4 regions of the Exiguobacterium sp. s80 genome follow, and region 3 is predicted to be linked to each of the others. Evidence: riboswitches for the same ligand, from Rfam matches in the RefSeq annotation. Region 3 holds a riboswitch; each other region holds the start of a gene.
What was found. Region 3 has a riboswitch for S-adenosylmethionine ahead of ribD (bifunctional diaminohydroxyphosphoribosylaminopyrimidine deaminase/5-amino-6-(5-phosphoribosylamino)uracil reductase RibD). Riboswitches for the same ligand answer to the same signal wherever they lie in the genome.

Region 1 (4,748 bases), on a different contig from region 3:
CATTGAACGACGTCTTAGCGGCTGAAGTGATTCCGGCACAAAACGAAACGCAATGTGGGTTTGCGAGCGCACACGACCTTAAAGGAGCGAAGCACTATGCCGAGAAAATGCTTGCCGGTCGCGACGAATGGGACATCGTCTTCGGATGATCGCGAAGTCAGTCCGAGACCTCGTCGGAAATACGCCACTGTACGAGATTACTTCGTTCGATTTGCCTGCTGGTACGCGGATTTTGGCGAAGCTCGAATGGATGAACCCTGGTGGCAGCGTCAAAGACCGCCTCGGTATCCAACTCGTTGATGCCGCAATCGAACAGGGGTACGTGACACCAGGCGGAACGATCATCGAACCGACTGCCGGCAACACCGGCATCGGTTTGGCGCTCGCCGCTAAAAAATATGACTTACAAGTCATTTGTGTCGTCCCAGAAAAGTTCAGTCAAGAGAAACAGACTTTGATGCGGGCACTCGGCGCGACTGTCGTCAACACGCCGACTGAACTCGATATGCAAGGCGCAATCGATAAGGCAAAAGAACTCGGACAAACGATTCCGAACAGTTATGTGCCACTCCAATTCGAAAACGAAGAAAACTCGGTCACTTATCAGCGGACACTTGGTCCGGAGCTTGTGGCGGAACTCGGTCACATCGACTGGTTCGTCGCCGGATGCGGATCAGGTGGAACGTTTGCCGGAACGACGGCTTTCTTAAAAGAACGCTTCGGGACAAAAGGGGCAATCGTCGAACCGGAAGGCTCCGTCCTCAACGGAGGGTCAGCCGGACCGCATAAAACAGAAGGAATCGGGACAGCCAAATGGCCAAGTCTCGTTTCTCGTGATTTAGTTGATGAAATTCATACGATTTCTGATTCGGATGCTTTTACGAAGGTCCATGAACTGGCGGCACGTGAAGGGTTACTCGTCGGCAGTTCGGCAGGAGCGGCACTCGCCGCGGCGCTCGATATCGCCCAGCGCCATCCGGGAAGTACGATTGTCACCGTCTTCGCAGACAGTGCAGAACGGTATTTGAGCCAACAAATCTTTGAAAAGGTGGACGAGACACATGCGTAAAAAAACAGCGTTGATTCACGGAGGAACGGGTGTAGACAAGGCAACGGGTGCCGTTACACCGCCAATCTATCAAACGAGCACATATAAGCAAGAAAAAATCGGTCAATTAAAAGACGGGTATGAGTACTCGCGCACAGCAAACCCGACGCGGACGAGCATCGAACGATTGATTGCTGATCTTGAAGGAGGCGTCCGTGGATTCGCGTTCGGATCAGGAATGGCGGCGATCCATGCTGTCTTCAATCTGCTTCAGTCTGGCGACCACATCGTCATGACGGACGACGTCTACGGCGGAACGTTCCGCTTGATGCAACGTGTCCTACCGAAGTTCAACATCGAAGTGACATTCGTCGATACGACGGATCTCAGCGCGACGGAAGCGGCGATTCAGGACAACACGAAGATGCTCTACGTCGAGACACCGACGAACCCGTTATTAAAAGTGACGGACATCGAAGCGATCGCAGCCATCACGCGTCGTCACGACTTGAAGCTCGTCGTCGACAACACGTTCGCGACACCATACTTGCAACAACCAATCGCGCTTGGGGCAGATATCGTGCTGCATAGTGCAACGAAATACATCGGCGGCCATTCGGACGTCGTCGCAGGGCTTGTCGTCGTCAACGATGATACGCTCGGCGAAGAACTTCACTTTATCCAAAATTCGACGGGTGGAATTCTCGGACCGCAAGACAGCTTCCTGCTTGTCCGTGGTCTGCGGACGCTCGGTATCCGGATGGAAGCGATCGAAGAGACAGCACATGAACTTGTCAGCTTCCTGCAAGCACAAGACGTCGTCTCGAACATCTTCTACCCGGGGCTCGCATCGCATCCCGGTCATGCGATTCAACAAAAACAAGCGACTGGTTTCGGCGGGATGATCAGCTTTGATGTCGGTTCAGCTGCAAATGCAGAGAAACTTGTGGAAGCGTCACACTTCTTCACGCTTGCTGAAAGCTTAGGGGCGGTCGAAAGTTTGATTTCCGTTCCGGCACGGATGACACATGCGTCGATTCCGGCAGAACGTCGGGCAGAACTCGGCATCACGGATGGTCTCGTCCGAATCTCGGTCGGACTTGAAGATGCAGAGGATTTGAAAGAAGATTTAACGCATGCTTTCAGTTTGCTCGAAAAAGTTTCTGAAAAAACTGTTTGACAAGCAAAATAACCCCTGCTAATATTCAAAATATATTAAAAACAACTAAATACCGATAACTCTTATCAAGAGTGGTGGAGGGACTGGCCCGATGAAACCCGGCAACCGCGGAATTTATTTCCGAAGTGGTGCTAATTCCAGCAGACGAACGTCTGCAAGATGAGAGCAAATGGTTTTGTGTACTGAAAGTGCGCGCGTTTGCTCTAAAACGTGCGCACTTTTTTTATGTTTAGGAGGGACAGTAGTGATTCGTTTACAGGATGTAGGAAAGATTTATCGCTCGAAGCGCGGCGAAGTCGAAGCTGTCGCAAACGTCGATCTCACGATTGAGCGCGGCGAAATTTTCGGAATAATTGGTTATTCCGGTGCAGGGAAGTCAACCTTGATTCGCCTGCTGAACATGTTAGAAGCACCGACAAGCGGTTCGATTCAAATTGACGGTGTCGAGATGACGACGTTACGACCGAAAGAATTACGCGGCGTCCGGAAAAATGTCTCGATGGTCTTTCAGCACTTCAACTTGCTTTGGTCACGAACGGTCGAAGAAAACATTATGTTCCCGCTCGAACTCGGCGGATATCCGAAAGCACGCCGGAAAGAACGGGTCGCCGAGCTGATTCAACTCGTTGGACTCGACGGTCGCGAAGGCGCTTATCCGTCACAACTATCCGGTGGACAAAAACAACGCGTCGGGATTGCCCGCGCACTGGCATCAAACCCGGACGTCTTATTATGTGACGAGGCGACAAGCGCCCTTGATCCGAAAACGACGGACTCGATCTTAGAGTTACTCGTCGACATCAATAAAAAACTAAAACTGACGATCGTCTTGATCACACACGAGATGCACGTCATTCAAAAAATCTGTAACCGGGTCGCCGTCATGGAGGCCGGGAAAATCGTCGAACAGGGTCCTGTTTCAGAAGTCTTCCGGCATCCGAAACAAGCGATGACAAAAGAATTCGTCAAACAACTGACGTCGTCTACAGAAAACGAGTTGACGTTCGCGAAACTCCGTGAGCGCTATCCGACAGGGAAAATCGTCCAGCTGACATTCGTCGGTTCGACAGCAGAAAGTCCGATCCTGGCAGAAGTCATGAAAGATTCGACCTTATTATTTAATATCATCGGCGGGAACGTCGGACAGACGCAAGACGGTGCACTCGGAACGTTGTTCATCCAACTGATTGGTGCGGCACATGAAACACAAGCGGTCATCGCGAAACTTCAAGCGAGTGACGTGGAAGTGGAGGTGGATCACCGATGACGACATTCTTTAACGACCTCGATTGGGAAATGGTCTGGACGGCGACCGGCAGTACCGTCTATATGACAGTTGTTGCCGGAATCGCGACATTTGTTCTCGGACTGGTCATCGGTCTGTTGTTATACGCGACGAATGAAGACTTATTGTTTAAGAACCGGGCACTGTATTCCGTGCTCAGCTTTTTAGTCAACATCTTCCGTTCGATTCCGTTTATTATATTGTTGATTTTATTGATTCCAGTGACGCTCATCATCGTCGGATCGTTCTTAGGACCAACAGCGGCACTTCCGGCACTGATTCTTGGGGCGGCACCGTTTTACGGGCGGATGGTCGAACTGGCACTGCGTGAAGTCGACAAAGGTGTCATCGAAGCAGCGGAATCGATGGGGGCAACGAAGTTCCAAATCATTTATAAAGTGTTGATTCCGGAAGCACTACCAGCAATCGTCTCCGGTATCACCGTCACGCTCGTCGCGCTCGTCGGTTACACGGCAATGGCCGGAGTAGTCGGAGGAGGAGGACTCGGGGACATGGCATATATCGAAGGTTTCCAGCGTTCTCAAAACGATGTCATCGCCATCGCGACATTGTTGATTCTCGTCATCGTCTTCATCATTCAAATTATTGGTGACCTGCTCGTAAAAGCAATCGATAAACGATAATACTATTTTTAGTTAACTTGGGAGGAATTATTCATGAAACTTTGGAAAAAATTCGTCGGTACAGCAGCAGTATCCGTCTTAGCAGTCAGTCTTGCAGCATGTGGGGAAGAGTCGTCAGGAGACGACGCGAAGACACTTGTCATCGGTGCTTCAAACGTTCCCCATGCTGAAATCCTAGAGCACGTTCAAAAAGAGTATGAAGCAAAAGGCTACAAACTCGAAATCAAAAAGTTCCAAGATTATGTGTTGCCGAACAAGGCACTCGCTGAAAAAGAAATCGATGCGAACTATTTCCAACACGTTCCGTACCTTGAGCAACAGGAAAAAGAGAACAAATCTTATAAATTTGAAAATGCAGGCGGCGTCCACGTTGAACCGCTCGGCGTTTACTCAAAAAAATATAAGTCGCTCGACGAGTTACCGAAAGGTGCAACGATCTTGACGAGCTCAAACGTCGCGGAGCGTGGACGTGTCTTGACGTTCCTCCAAAACGAAGGCTTAATTAAGTTGAAAGACGGTAAGACGACAGATGCTCAGCTTAGCGATATCGCGGAAAACCCGAAGAACATTGAGTTCAAAACGAATATCGAA
Region 2 (4,748 bases), on a different contig from region 3:
AAGGAAGAAGTTGAACGGACTGTCGAACAACGGTATTCCTATACGTTCGAACGGCAATTAAAGGGCGGCTCGTTACGGGAATGGCCAAACAGTCATGTCTCAGAAACAGAAATCCGTGACTGGAACCTGGAGCATGGGATGGAAGTCCGTGTCCAAGTCCTACATCAAGATGAGCGCCGGACGTCGCTTGAAATCTTAGCCGTCGTCGCGACGGATCAAGTAAAACCACTTGCAGAGCGAATCGTTTTTGAAAAGTGTATCGTCAAGAACCATGGCATCATCGAAGCGACGATTGACGGTCCACTGCAAGATGAGACGGGAAAACCGTTCTATTACACGACACCACTCGAAGACATGCGGTTCTTCCAACTGAAAGCAGGTCAACTCGTCGACCTCGTCATGTGGAAAGGTCATCCGGAGACATTGACGATTGTCTGGAAACACGCATTTCATTACGAAGTACCGACCATGACGGAATTACCGGCACGCGACGTATCGAGTGGTTCGCCCGAGTCCGCCACTGCGTCACCTGCAAACAAACAGGCGAAAACAGGACGCTACGACAAGATGATGCAACGGAAACCGAAGGCGAAGAAAGTCAAAAAAGAGCGGCGCCTCCGGGAAAAGAAAGTCCAGCAACTCGAACGTCTCGATACGACGACATTACCAGGTCAACCAATCGAATTCGTCGATAAAACGGCACTCGATTTTGCTTCCTACGACGGCATGCGTCTCGTCATCGTCGGTAATGAGCAACAGCGCGCCGTCTACCGCGACTTCTTTGCGGAGACGGGAGTCGAATTAATCCATCTTGGCGGTGACGCCCAAGCCGCGAAAAAAATCGCCTGTCTCGCGAAAAAGACGGACGCGATCGTCGTCGTCAAAAGTCGGGTTTCTCACGCAGCAGCGGCACATGTTCTCGTGCAAGCAAAAAAGCACGATATTCCGTTTGCGATTGAACGACTCGATGGACGACGCTCTTTGTATACGGCGTGCCAGCAACAACTTGAAAAAGCAATGGTCCAACGTTTACTAAAAGACGAGCGTTAAAAAGTGAAACCTCCTCAAAAATAAACCGTAAAGAAAGGTAGCACTTATTTTTGAGGAGGATCTTTCGATGTCAAAACAATTAAAATTAGCAGCGCGCGAGTCGTTGCAGGGACGATGGGGCTTCATGGCATTAATGATGTTGTTGTTCTTAATCATTCAAGGCGTTCCGAACGGATTTGCGTCCTCACCCGAAGAGGATTTCCAATTTATCGACTTGATTGGTATGCTCTTGACGGTGTTGACCTTACCGGTTGCAATGGGATGGTCATGGCTCACCCTATCTGTCGCCCGAGACGAGCAGACGAAAGTCGCCGATTTGTTTGAGCCGTACAAAATGTTCTTGAAAGCCATTGGAGTGTCAATCGTCCAAACCTTTTTCTTAGGGCTATGGTTCTTACTTTTCATCATTCCAGGAATCATTAAGTCATTCTCTTACATGTTGACGTATTACATCATTCGGGACGAACCATCGATTGGCATCCTTGATGCCATTACGCGTTCACGCCAAATGATGGATGGACATAAAAAAGAGGCGTTTTTCCTCGTCCTTTCGTTCATCGGTTGGTTCTTGCTCGGAATTGTTACGATCGGAATCGGTTTCCTCTGGATTGGCCCGTACTTCAGCGTCACAATCGCGAAGTTCTACGATCGCGTGCGTGGGGAAGAAGTTTCGACGACTGGTCACCGGACAGCCATGATGGATGCAAATCACAACGACTCACCGTTCGTATCACCAGAATGAATTGATTTTGAACAGCACCATACAAAGCAGGGATTGCCATCTTAAACCGATGTGCAATTCCTGTTTTTAGCTTCTAGACAAAGAAGTATCAAGAAACAGAGTGATTTTCCAAATGTTTTTTAATTCCGATAGGAAAAGAAGGTTTAAAGGTTGCTTTACTCTGCTAAAAGATGTACGCTAATTTCAATTATTCTTATCACGAGAAGTCGAGGGACTGGCCCGACGACACTTCAGCAACCCCGCATGAGCGGAAGGTGCTACTTCCAAGAGGAATTTATTCCTTTGAAGATAAGAGCCGACAGTAGACATTCGTCGCTCTTTTCTAAACGAAAAGAGCGATTTTTTATGCAAAAAGGGGGCACAGGGGATGGAATACGGATTTTGGTTACCAATCTTCGGGGGTTGGTTACGAAACGTCGAGGATGAACAAATGCCAGCGACATTCGATTATGCGAAACAAGTCGCACAGACGGCAGAACGGGTTGGCTTTTCTACGACATTGATTGCAGAATTGAACTTAAACGACATTAAAGGAATAGCCGAACCGAGTCTTGAGGCGTGGACGACGGCAGCGGCCATCGCGGCGACAACGGAACGGTTGGAAATCATGACAGCCGTCCGGCCCGGTTTTCATAATCCGGCGACGACAGCAAAGATGGCGGCGAACATCGATCAGCTGAGTAATGGACGCTTCACGCTCAACGTCGTCTCGGCCTGGTGGGAGGAAGAAGCCCGTCAGTACAATGGGATATTTACAGCCCATGACGAACGATATGCCCGGACGGAAGAATTCGTGACGGTCATGAAAGGATTATGGACGGACGCATCACCCTATAGTTTTGATGGGGACTACTATCAGCTGGAACGGGCAGAGCTTCACCCGAAACCCGTTCAGCGTCCCGGAATCAAGCTCTACGCTGGTGGTGAGAGTGAGACGGGGAAACAGACGATCGTCAATCACTGTGATGCCTATGTCATGCATGGAGGAACGGTCGATGAAGTCGCGACGAAAATTACGGATATGAAAACCCGCCGCGCGGCGACCGGGAAGCAGCCGCTTGCGAGTTTCGGACTGGCGGCCTACATCATCTGTCGCGAGACGGAAGAAGCAGCGCTCGAAGAATGGCACCGGATTACGAACGTTAAAGAAGACGGTGCCGGATATGCCGGGTATGACGACTTCGTCAGTAAATCGCAACTCGAACAACAGGTCAAACGAAATGATTACTCCGTCTCAAACCGGGGACTGCGTCCGAACTTGATTGGGACGCCGGATCAAATCGCAGAACGGATTCTTGAATTTGAAGCAGTCGGCGTGACATTGCTCTTGCTTCAATTTTCTCCGCAACTCGAAGAAATGGAACGCTTTGCCCGCGAGGTCATGCCACGCGTCGAAGCGAAACGAAAGGTAGGTCAACTAAAATGACGAAAATTCATATCTTACACGAAAATCAGGAATGGACGGATCATTTAATCAAGCGACTCGAGGAACTCAACTTACCGTATGAACAGTGGCACCTCAACGAAGGGGTCGTCCCACTCGATGAAACACCACCGGAAGGCGTTTTTTACAGCCGGATGAGTGCCTCGTCCCATACGCGCGGGCACCGCTATGCACCAGAATTGACGGAAGGGGTCCTCGCTTGGCTCGAAGAACATGACCGGACCGTTTTCAACGGAACCCGTGCGTTACGACTCGAGGTCAGTAAGGTCAACCAATACACCGCCTTACGAAAAGCAGGTATCCGTGTTCCGAAAACGACGGCAGCCGTCGGACGTGATCAAATCGTCCAAGCCGCTCAAAACATCGGAGTATCGTCGTTCATCACGAAACACAATCGTGCCGGTAAAGGACTCGGCGTTCAATTGTTCCACTCGATTGAAGCACTCGAGACGTATCTTGACGGACCGACATTCGATGAGCCGGTCGACGGCATCACGTTGATTCAAGAGTACATTCAAGCACCTGAACCCTACATTACGCGTTGTGAATTCGTCGGTGGTAAGTTCGTCTATGCGGTCCGTGTCGATACGTCGGAAGGATTCGAGCTCTGCCCCGCGGATGCTTGTGTCATCGATGATTTGTTCTGCCCGGTCGGAGAAGAGGCGGCAGAGACACCGATGAAATTCCAAATTGTCGACGGGTTCGATGACCCGATCATCGCCCAGTATGAAGCGTTCCTGCAAGAAAATAAAATCGCGGTCGCCGGGATTGAGTTCATCAAGGATGCAGACGGGACGATTTATACGTACGACGTCAATACGAATACGAATTACAATTCGGACGCTGAAGCGGCAGCTGGGAAGTTCGGGATGCTGGAACTCGCAACATTCCTTGGTCATGCGTTAGAACGTCAAACCGTGAAGTGAACATCAAAAACCACTTGAAGTAAGAAAAATACCCTGATTGTGCCGGAGTCGAGCGTTAGAACGACGGACATCAGGGTATTTTTAAACTAAAAGGAGGTGGTGTCATGGTGACGTGGCGTGAAGAAAAAGTACTTGCGATTCCAATTGAACAGGCGTGGCATCTGTTTGATCACGATCGACTGCAACGACTCATTCCGGGTGTCGTCCAGCATGAGGTGATTGAACGTAAGCCGGGCGTCGTCGGATCGACGTACCGGCAAACCTACATGCAAGGGAATCGTCTTGAAACCTACATCGTGACCGATCTCGCTTATACGAATGAACCGGACTATAAACAAAATACGATTGGTTTTACGTTAGCGAAGATGTTTCGCCTTGAGATGTCGTTTGCGCTGAAGCGAATCGATGCGACGAGCTGCCGTTTGATTTACACGGGGAAAAATGAAGGCGTCAACTTCGTCGGTCGCAGTCTCTTATCGTTAGGCGGAGAACGTGAAAACGAGAAAATCGTCAAAGGATTTCTCGAGCGGCTCGAAAAAGAAGTGAAGCAAATCCAAGAATAAAAAGGTACGCTTACTCTCGATTA
Region 3 (4,748 bases):
CCCGTGCCATCGTCCCGTCGTCTAAAATGATTTCACAGATGACGGCCGCTTCGGCGCTTCCCGCGAGCCGTGCCAAATCAATCCCTGCTTCCGTATGACCACGCCGGACGCGAACGCCGCCTTCGTTTGCGATCAACGGAAAGATGTGTCCGGGACGCTTGAACTGCTTTGGACCATCCGTCAACATCCGCTGAATCGTCATTGCCCGTTCCGCTGCACTGATGCCGGTTTTCGCATCTTCATGATCAATGCTGATCGTAAAAGCCGTTCCGTTCGGATCCGTGTTGACATCTGTCATCGGCCGGAGTTCGAGTCGTGTTGCGATATCCGGACTGACCGGGACACAGACGAGTCCTTTGCCGTAAGTGATCATGAAGTTAATCATCTCGGGTGTCGCATGTTCCGCAAGTAACACGAGATCCCCTTCGTTCTCACGGTTTTCATCGTCACAGACGATGATCGGTCGTCCGCGTTTTAAGTCATCCACTGCTTCTTCAATCGAATCAAATCCGTTCATCATGCTTCGCCTCCTAAAAATGCCGACCAGTCCGTTTTCGCATCCTTCTGCGTAAAGTGATAGAGATGTTTCGCCATCAAGTCACATTCGATATTGACGAGGGCACCCGTCTGCAAGCGATCGAACGTCGTGACTTGGCGTGAATGGGGAATCAATGAAATCGTCACCGCGTCGTTTCCGACATGTTGCAGTGTCAGGCTCGTCCCATTAATCGCAATCGATCCTTTCGGAATACAGTACTTGCTCCAGTCGCCTGCCTCAAAACGGTATTCCATCGCTTCACCGTCCGGTCGCCGGCTGAGAAACCGAGCCGTCCCGTCGATATGCCCGCTGACGAAGTGACCACCGAACCGTCCATTCGCCGGCATCGCGCGTTCGAGTTGAACGGCTGCTCCGACCCGTAACGTCTGAAGCGACGTCGCTCGGATCGTCTCATGGACCGCATCGGCCGTGAATCCGCTCTTCGTCATCGCCGTCACCGTCAAACAAATGCCATCAACGGCAATGCTGTCGCCAATCTTTGTTCCGTCAAGCACTGCTGTCGCTTCAATCTCGAGCGCCAGCCCGTTCGGACGGGGGACTTTCCGTTTTATTGTGCCAAGTTCTTCAATCAATCCGGTAAACATGTCATCCTCTCCTTTCGTACATACTGGAGATGGACGTCCTGTCCGATTTGGTTCATTTTCACTAAATCAAAACGGTCTTCGATGTCCTGTTCCGTCGTCAGAGACTTTGTCCCACTGAAGAGGGACGGTGCCTGATAGAGTTCGATCGTATCCACGAGATCCGCTTCTAAAAATGCGGATTGAATCGTGGGACCGCCTTCAATCAACAGACTGCGAATACCTTGTTCATATAAAAGTTCGAGGATTTGGTCCGGTGTCGCATACGTCCCGACGAAAACCGTCACGTTCTCGCGCTCTGTCGTACGCGGCTGTTCCGTCAGCCAGTACGTCGGATTCAAGCCATCGTTTAAGACTTGGAATGTTTCAGTCAGGCGCCCGCGCCGATCGACAATGACACGGACCGGTTCGATGCCGGTCGAACTGCGCAACGTCAGTGCCGGATCATCGATGATCACCGTGTCGCTTCCGACGAGAATCGCATCGTGCGTCCCGCGTAACTGACGTCCGTCTGCGCGCGCCACTTCTGAAGTGATAAAGCGTTGTTCACCCGTCGCGACCGTCCCGTTCATCGTTTGTGCGACTTTCACTGTGACGCGTGGCCGTTTTCGTTCGATCGCCGTCCAAAATGGTTCATACAGTGCCACTGCCTCGTCTTTTAATAAACCGACTTCGACGTCAAGTCCCGCTTCCCGGAGACGTGTGATGCCGCTTCCTGCGACGAGCGCGTGCCGGTCCTCTGTCGCGACAAAGACGCCGGCAATCCCGGCTTTTAGAATCGCTTCCGTACACGGCGGTGTTTTACCGTGATGATTGCACGGTTCGAGTGTCACGTAGAGATCGGCTCCGCGTGCTGCTTCACCTGCCATGAGGAGCGCTTCGACTTCGGCATGGGGTCCTCCCGCATAACGGTGGGCCCCAAAACCAACAATCCGCCCCTGTTTGACGATGACGCAGCCGACACTCGGATTCGGGCTCGTTTGACCGTTTAACATGTGTGCTAGTTGCATCGCATAACTCATGAATGTTTCCATTTTTTCCGCTCCTTTCAATAAAAAAGACGCCTCCTGTAAAAGGGGCGTCGTGATTGAAGGATTGACGAAATAAGCGTCTCGCGTTTCTGTTTTTACACATACAGAAACAGACCTTTCCCTGAAAACATTTTTTCAGAAAATGGCAGCAAGCGCATTGTTTCGTCCTTCTCCCATCCGGACTTTACCGTCGGCCCTGGAGTCTCACCAAGTCAGCCACAGTGCGTACACTGCAGGTCGCGGGCTCATCGATTTATCAATCGCATCACCGCCGGTTGGGATTTTCACCCTACCCCGAAGAACTGGTTATTGAGTTATACAGCTCAAGACTAGCACAGGTCATTCTAAAATACAAAATGAATTGTATTTCATTCTCTTTTTTTAGGAAAACATCAAAAAAAGGACCCTTCTCTTAAAAGAAAAGGATCCTTCCATCTGCACTAAGGCAGAATCCGCTCCGCTCATCTTTCAGACAAACGTCTGACGGAATTGGCACAGTACGACGTAAGAAGTCTGTTGCCGAGGTTTCGTAGGGCCAGTCCCTCCACCTCTCTCGATAAGTGCTACGGTATGAAGTTCATATGTGTGATGTTTCAAGTCGTTCTTATGTCGTGAATCTAATGCTTACACTACGGGGATTCCTTTCTCAAGTCAACCATATTTTCAAAATTAAACCAAATTACCCAGTTTATCAATTTCGACTTCTTTTTGACGTCTTGACAACGTATTTCAATCAATGCTATCCTCTTCACAATGATTATTCCGACAATTCCTATACGATATATCAAGAGTGGGCGAGAGATCTGGCTCTACGAACCCACGGCAACCTGCAACATGCAAGGTGCTCCGACCAGCAAAGCCGATGCTTTGGATGATACTTACGAGAATCTCGTAGTGCGCCTAAAGCACTACGAGTTTTTTAATAGAAGGAGGAACCCTTTATGAATTCATCATCACCCGTCCTGTTTGGCGCAGAAGCTTTTTTGATTGAACGAGGTCCAATCGGTATTTTACTGTCTCACGGTTTTAACGCAACCCCTCAAAGCGTCCGTACTGTCGGAGAGCAGTTTGCCGCCCGAGGGTTTACTGTGTATGCCCCGCGTCTCGACGGACACGGGACGAGCATCCGTGATTTCGAAGCGTCGACTGCCGAAGATTGGAAACAAAGCCTCCGCCAAGGGTTCGACGTCTTAACCAATCATTGTTCGTCCATTTTCATCGCCGGACAATCGATGGGTGCAACACTTGCCCTTGCACTCGTCGCGGAAGGATTACCTGCTGACGGATTGATTACGATCAATGCAGCGTTAGCGATTCCTGCCTATGAAGCATTATCTTTTGAAGACTGTCCACGCTACTTAAAAGAAAGTACCCCAGACATTAAACGTGAAGCGTTTGAAATCATCTATGACCAGGTCCCTGTCGTCTGCGCATCGGAACTTTTGACCTTGATTGACCAGACACGTCCACTCTTACCAGCCATCGAGATTCCAACACTTATTTTATATTCTGCCGAAGACCATGTCGTCCCGCCTGAAAGTTCGGATTACCTTTATCAAGTCATCGGTTCGACGGACAAACGGAGCTATTGCCTGCTTGACTCCTATCATGTCGCGACCCTCGATTATGATCAAGAAACGATTGTCCGCGAGGCAACACACTTTGTACACCAATATAGTCGTTTGACCCACACCGGTTGATGTCTTTCCTGCGCGAAAGCAAGGGATGAAGACTGTTTCGATGCGTGTTTCAAGCATCGACTAAGCCGTCCAGAACAATATGAATGCGCAAAAAAAATGACCGATGCCCCCTTGAAACGATGGGAGTATCGGCCATTTGATTGATGTGGTCCTGACTGATGAATCAGTCCTTCGTTTACTTCATCAGTTCTGTTGCTGTTTCTTCCATTGTTGCAGGGCTTGCGATTTCCCCGGCACTTCATGGCAGTGGCGGCAACGCGGCTCATACGACTCTGACGCGCCGACTAAAATGATTGGATCATTGTAGTTGGCAGGTCGACCGTCGATTAAACGTTGCGTCCGCGATGCCGGGTCACCGCACGACAGGCAGATCGCCTGCAGTTTCGTGACGAACTCTGCCCGTGCGAGAAGTTCCGGCATCTTACCGAATGGTTCCGCCCGGAAGTCTTGATCGAGTCCGGCACAGATGACACGTTTTCCGTCCTGCGCGAGGGCCTCGATGACATCGACGATTTCATCATCAAAGAACTGAACTTCGTCAATCGCGACCACTTGTGTCTCTTGTGCGACTGCCGCGTACACGTCACGGCTCGTCGCCATCGGTACCGCGATGACAGAGTTGCCGACGTGCGAGACGACATGTTCTTCATGATAACGGTCGTCGATTGCCGGTTTAAACACTTGGACCGGCAACTTCCCGTACTGAGCCCGGCGAACGCGTCGAATCAATTCTTCCGACTTACCAGAGAACATACTTCCGCAAATCACTTCAATCCAACCATACTGATTTATTACATGCATCATTGCAGACACCGTCCTCTAAAATTAGTCACTTTAACGAGTATAGCCCGAATCGAATATAAGGAAAAGAGTTGAC
Region 4 (4,748 bases), on a different contig from region 3:
TATCGAAAAACCGGACGGCCCACCCCTGTTATTGAAAGGAGGTGGAGCCGTCCGGTTTTTTATGGCGTTTATTCTTTTGAGAAGTGGCGAGAATAAGGTCTTTCCGTAAAAGTGACACTTCTGCTCAATTCGCCCAGTCTGGTTTGCTGAATCCTTTGAATGATTTTTCGATCACTTCATTAAAATCATCCGATTTGACGACAGCGGTTAAGTCTTTGGCCAGTTGTTTGTCTTCGTCACTTGTCTTAACAGCGACTAAGTTGCGGTACTGCTCGTTCATCGTCTCGAGTGCGAGTGCATCGAGTAAGTCGAACTTCGCAGCAAGTGCGAAATTTCCGGGAACGGCTGAAATATCGACACTTTCGACAGCGCGTGGAAGCTGAGCGGCTTCAAGCGGTTTGATGACGAGTTTCTTTGGATTTTTGATGATGTCCTTTTCTGAGACGGTCAGTGGATCGGTATCTGCTTTTAGTTCAATCCAACCTTGATCCGCTAACAGGTTCAAAGCACGTGCCTGGTTCGTCGGATCGTTCGGTGTCGCGACTTCAGCGCCTTCTTTGACATCGTCCAACGTTTTATAGGACTTGCTGTATAATCCCATCGGTGCGGTTGGGACAGTGATCAGCCCTGTGAGGTCGAGATTTTTTTCTTTCGCAAACGTTTTTAAATAAATCGAATGCTGGAACAGGTTGGCATCGATATCACCGCTCCCGAGGGCAAGGTTCGGTTGAATGTAATCACTGAATTCGACGATTTCGACTTTATAGCCTTTCTTTTCGAGTCCCGGTTGAATCGCTTCTTTGACCATATCGCTATACGGACCACTCGTCGCCCCGATTTTGATGGACTTCGTTTCTTCATTTGCACTGCTGTCACCGCATCCGGCTAAGATGCTTGCTCCTAATAATCCTGTTGCTAAAAAGGCATAGCGTTTTTTCATCGTAATCTCTCCCTTGCGTTCTCTATTTGTAAGTTATCGTTTATCGGCGACACGTGCGAACCGGTTGCCGAGTGCCTGAATGACTTGAATGATGACGACAAGCACGACGATCGTCATGATCATGACGACGTTATCGTACCGGTAATAACCGAACCGGATCGCGAGGTCACCAATTCCGCCGCCACCGACGATCCCTGCCATCGCTGAGAATCCGATCAGGCTGATCAAGGTCAACGTCAAGCCTTGAATGATTCCGGGCAATGCTTCCGGAAGGAGAACACTGATAATGATGCGAAGCGGTTTCGCCCCGCACGCTTCTGCTGCTTCAATCAAGCCGGGTGGAATCTCACGGAGTGAGGTTTCGACGAGTCGGGCGAGAAACGGAATCGCGGCGACGCTCAAACTGACCGAGGCGGCAGCGGGACCGATTGTCGTCTTCGTGATGAGTTGCGTCAATGGAATCAAAGCAACGAGTAGGATGATGAATGGTAACGAGCGGACGATGTTGATGGCGAAGTCCAACGTCGTTCGAATGAAAACATTTTGGAAAAAGAGTCCGCGGTCGGTGATGAATAATAAAATCCCGAGTGGAATTCCGATGATGATGGCGAAGGCGAGTGAAATGCCGACCATGAAGGCCGTCTCTCCGAGTGCTTTCGTTAAGTCGGGAAGCATTGTCGTAAACCGGTCAAGCGACATCTTGAATCACCTCGATTGCGTGCAACTGTCCCTCGAGCCAGGTTAAGGCACGATTCACATGCAGTGTCGGTCCCGTCAAACTGACGATTAAGACGCCAAACGCGACGTCCTGAATGTAGTCGACCTTCCCATGCAGGATGCTGACTGCGATATCGAATTGTTTGATGGCTTCAGATAAGGTACTCTCACCTGTTTTTTCACCCGTGAACTGAAGTCGAATGACTTTGCCGGGTGTCGTCCGTAAAATTCGTTCCGGCAACTCGATTTGGAGTGCCGTATCGACGTAATGTTTTGTGACCGGATGTTCGGCTTGACTAAATATGGCGTAAGTCGAAGCGACTTCGACGACTTCACCGTGCGCCATGACGGCAACGCGGTGACAAATTTGTTTGACGACATCGATTTCGTGGGTGATGAGGATGATCGTCAAACCGAGCCGGGCGTTCAAATCTTTCAGTAAATCGAGAATCTGGAGCGTCGTCACCGGATCGAGCGCTGATGTCGCTTCGTCACAGAGTAAGATGTTTGGATTGTTGGCGAGCGCTCGTGCGATGCCGACGCGTTGTTTTTGTCCACCACTGAGTTGGCTCGGATAGTTCGTCTCGAATCCTTCGAGTCCGACGAGTGCCGTTAATTCTTGAATCCGTTTCGGGAACTCACGCCGTTTGACACCGGCAGCCTTTAAGGCGAACGCGATATTGTCGGCAACCGTGCGGGACTGAATCAGTTGAAAGTGTTGAAAGATCATACCGACCCGGAGACGGAGTTTGCGGAGAGACGTTTTGGAGACACGTGATAGATTGGCTCCGTCTACTATGACCGTACCGCTCGTCGGTGTCTCGAGTCCGTTAATCAACCGTAAGAGTGTACTTTTTCCGGCGCCGGATTCACCGATGATGCCGAAGATTTCCCCTTGTTCAATCGTTAAGTTGACATCGTTTAATGCAAAAATCGGTGTGCGGTCACGGACAAATTGTTTTGTGATGTGTGCGAACTCAATCATGATGTTTCCCTCCCTATACAAAAAAATCGCTTTTTTCCAGTTAGAGAGCAACCAGAAAAAAGCGACGAATTGTAGAATTTCGTAACTTATCTCTCAGAACAAAAGAAGTTCTGTAGGATGTGGCACCGTTCCATTACTGGTGGTTGCCGGACGTCGTTGGGCCTAATCCCTCGGTCGCTCTCGATAAGTAGCTATGCTGTTGGGATTTACTTTAACGGAAATGATTCCCATCTGTCAAACGTTTTTTCAGAATTATTCGGCAACGGCGGTTTGGAAGAGCTGAAGGGTCCCGATTCGTTTGACAGCCTCGACGAGTCGGTCGACATCGGCAATCAGACTGATCCGGACGTAACCTTCACCGTATGTACCAAAGAAATGACCCGGTGTCACGGCGACGTGCGCTTCGTCGAGCAGGTGATCGGTGAAGCTTTGTGACGTGAAGCCGGACGGAACAGGGAGCCAGACGAAGAACGAACCACCCGGAACCGGTCCTGCCCAGCCGATTTCGTTTAATGCACCGAACAACGCATCGCGTCGCGTCTCATACAAGGCGCTCAGTTCACGGACACATGTCTGATCGCTTGAAAGTGCGACCGTCGCTGCATGCTGGATCGGTGTGAAGGCACTGACGTAAAGGTGTTCCTGGTATGTTTCGATGCTCGCGATGACGGATGGATTACCGATCGCAAAGGCGATCCGAAAGCCGGACATGTTGAATCGTTTTGAGAGCGAAAACAGTTCGATTCCGACGTCTTTTGCCCCTTCCGTCTGGAGGAAACTACGTGTCGGACCATCGAAGCTGATCCCGCCGTACGCTAAATCGTGGACGACACAAATGTCGTTTTCATCAGCGAATGCGACCGTCTGTTCAAAGGCTTTCGCTGTCGCCGTCGCACCGGTCGGATTACTCGGGTAGTTGAGGAACAACATCCGGGCCCGTTCGACGTCGAGCGAATCGAGGAGGTCATAGTCAGGCAAAAAGCTATTTTCAGCGAGAAGCGGAAGCGTGATTGGATACGCACCGGCAAGTGCTGCGCCCGACAAGTAATCCGGGTAACCGGGATCCGGGACGATGACTCCTTCACCGGGATTGACGATCGTCTGCGGAAGGGCGACGATGCCGGCCTTGCTTCCGAGTAAAATCGCGACTTCTGTCGCCGGATCAATCGACACGCCAAATTCTGATTCATAAAAATTAGCGACGGCCTGCTTTAAGAAATCATGTCCGCGAAACGGGGGGTACTGGAGATTACTTGCATCATCGATGGCTTGTTTTAAAGCATCGAGAATATGTACGGGTGTCGTTTGGTCCGGCGTTCCTTGACCAAGCGTGATGACGTCGTGTCCTGCGGCTTTGACGGAACCGATCCGTTGGGCAAGTTCTGCGAAGACGGGATCGGGCAAGCGATCGATGGCGATCGATGGGGCGAAATGTTTCATCTCTGTTCCTCCTTCGGGTATTGTCGTCAAGAATAGCGAATTTTCAGTCAAAATGAAAGAGGTTTTTTAAAATCCCTTAAAAATTAGAAGAACATTCCAATTTCAGACGATGTTCTTGATACACTAGACAAGTAATCGATTGACTACTAGACGGGAGATGGAAAAGATGAATCGGACCTGGTGGAAAGAAGCCGTCGTTTATCAAGTGTACTGGCGGAGTTTTAACGACTCGAATGGAGACGGGATGGGGGACTTGCGGGGCGTGATCGAAAAGCTCGACTACATCGCCTCACTCGGGGTGGGTGTCATTTGGCTTAACCCCTGTTATACATCACCTGATATCGACAACGGTTACGACATCGCTGACTATTACGGCATCATGGAGAAAGCCGGCACGATGGCAGATTTGGACCAGCTGATTGAATCGGCGCATGCGCGCGGCTTAAAAATCATTCTCGATCTTGTCGTCAATCACACAAGTAATCAACATCACTGGTTTGAGGAGTCGCGCCGTGATCAAACGAATGATAAGTCAGATTGGTACATTTGGCATGACGGGGAAAAAGGAACACCACCAAACAATTGGCGGTCGTATTTTGCGCCGAGTCCATGGACGTGGGATGAAGGACGGCAACAGTACTATTTTCATTCGTTTGCGTCAGAACA

Region 1: it holds a riboswitch for S-adenosylmethionine, as region 3 does, so the genes downstream of both, KNP94_RS08515 (methionine ABC transporter ATP-binding protein) here and ribD (bifunctional diaminohydroxyphosphoribosylaminopyrimidine deaminase/5-amino-6-(5-phosphoribosylamino)uracil reductase RibD) in region 3, are expected to answer to the same signal.
Region 2: it holds a riboswitch for S-adenosylmethionine, as region 3 does, so the genes downstream of both, KNP94_RS07070 (LLM class flavin-dependent oxidoreductase) here and ribD (bifunctional diaminohydroxyphosphoribosylaminopyrimidine deaminase/5-amino-6-(5-phosphoribosylamino)uracil reductase RibD) in region 3, are expected to answer to the same signal.
Region 4: it holds a riboswitch for S-adenosylmethionine, as region 3 does, so the genes downstream of both, KNP94_RS12790 (methionine ABC transporter ATP-binding protein) here and ribD (bifunctional diaminohydroxyphosphoribosylaminopyrimidine deaminase/5-amino-6-(5-phosphoribosylamino)uracil reductase RibD) in region 3, are expected to answer to the same signal.

The regions. Positions count from the first base shown of each region.
Region 1 covers NZ_JACSMP010000003.1:123,258-128,005, reverse strand. Annotated here, with positions in the region: gene KNP94_RS08530 (S-ribosylhomocysteine lyase) at 1-149, shown strand, start outside; gene KNP94_RS08525 (PLP-dependent cysteine synthase family protein) at 146-1,069, shown strand; gene KNP94_RS08520 (bifunctional cystathionine gamma-lyase/homocysteine desulfhydrase) at 1,062-2,228, shown strand; SAM riboswitch class I at 2,288-2,394, shown strand; gene KNP94_RS08515 (methionine ABC transporter ATP-binding protein) at 2,473-3,495, shown strand; gene KNP94_RS08510 (methionine ABC transporter permease) at 3,492-4,157, shown strand; gene KNP94_RS08505 (MetQ/NlpA family ABC transporter substrate-binding protein) at 4,191-4,748, shown strand, end outside.
Region 2 covers NZ_JACSMP010000002.1:105,211-109,958, forward strand. Annotated here, with positions in the region: gene KNP94_RS07060 (DUF2325 domain-containing protein) at 1-1,050, shown strand, start outside; gene KNP94_RS07065 (DUF975 family protein) at 1,118-1,792, shown strand; SAM riboswitch class I at 1,983-2,087, shown strand; gene KNP94_RS07070 (LLM class flavin-dependent oxidoreductase) at 2,160-3,218, shown strand; gene KNP94_RS07075 (ATP-grasp domain-containing protein) at 3,215-4,162, shown strand; gene KNP94_RS07080 (SRPBCC family protein) at 4,267-4,725, shown strand.
Region 3 covers NZ_JACSMP010000009.1:60,205-64,952, forward strand. Annotated here, with positions in the region: gene ribA (GTP cyclohydrolase II) at 1-517, opposite strand, end outside; gene ribE (riboflavin synthase) at 517-1,143, opposite strand; gene ribD (bifunctional diaminohydroxyphosphoribosylaminopyrimidine deaminase/5-amino-6-(5-phosphoribosylamino)uracil reductase RibD) at 1,128-2,174, opposite strand; FMN riboswitch at 2,333-2,477, opposite strand; SAM riboswitch class I at 2,630-2,734, opposite strand; SAM riboswitch class I at 2,950-3,052, shown strand; gene KNP94_RS13625 (alpha/beta hydrolase) at 3,113-3,871, shown strand; gene KNP94_RS13630 (thymidine kinase) at 4,055-4,672, opposite strand.
Region 4 covers NZ_JACSMP010000008.1:21,246-25,993, reverse strand. Annotated here, with positions in the region: gene KNP94_RS12800 (MetQ/NlpA family ABC transporter substrate-binding protein) at 125-940, opposite strand; gene KNP94_RS12795 (methionine ABC transporter permease) at 974-1,639, opposite strand; gene KNP94_RS12790 (methionine ABC transporter ATP-binding protein) at 1,629-2,642, opposite strand; SAM riboswitch class I at 2,726-2,832, opposite strand; gene KNP94_RS12785 (aminotransferase class I/II-fold pyridoxal phosphate-dependent enzyme) at 2,895-4,082, opposite strand; gene KNP94_RS12780 (alpha-glucosidase) at 4,249-4,748, shown strand, end outside.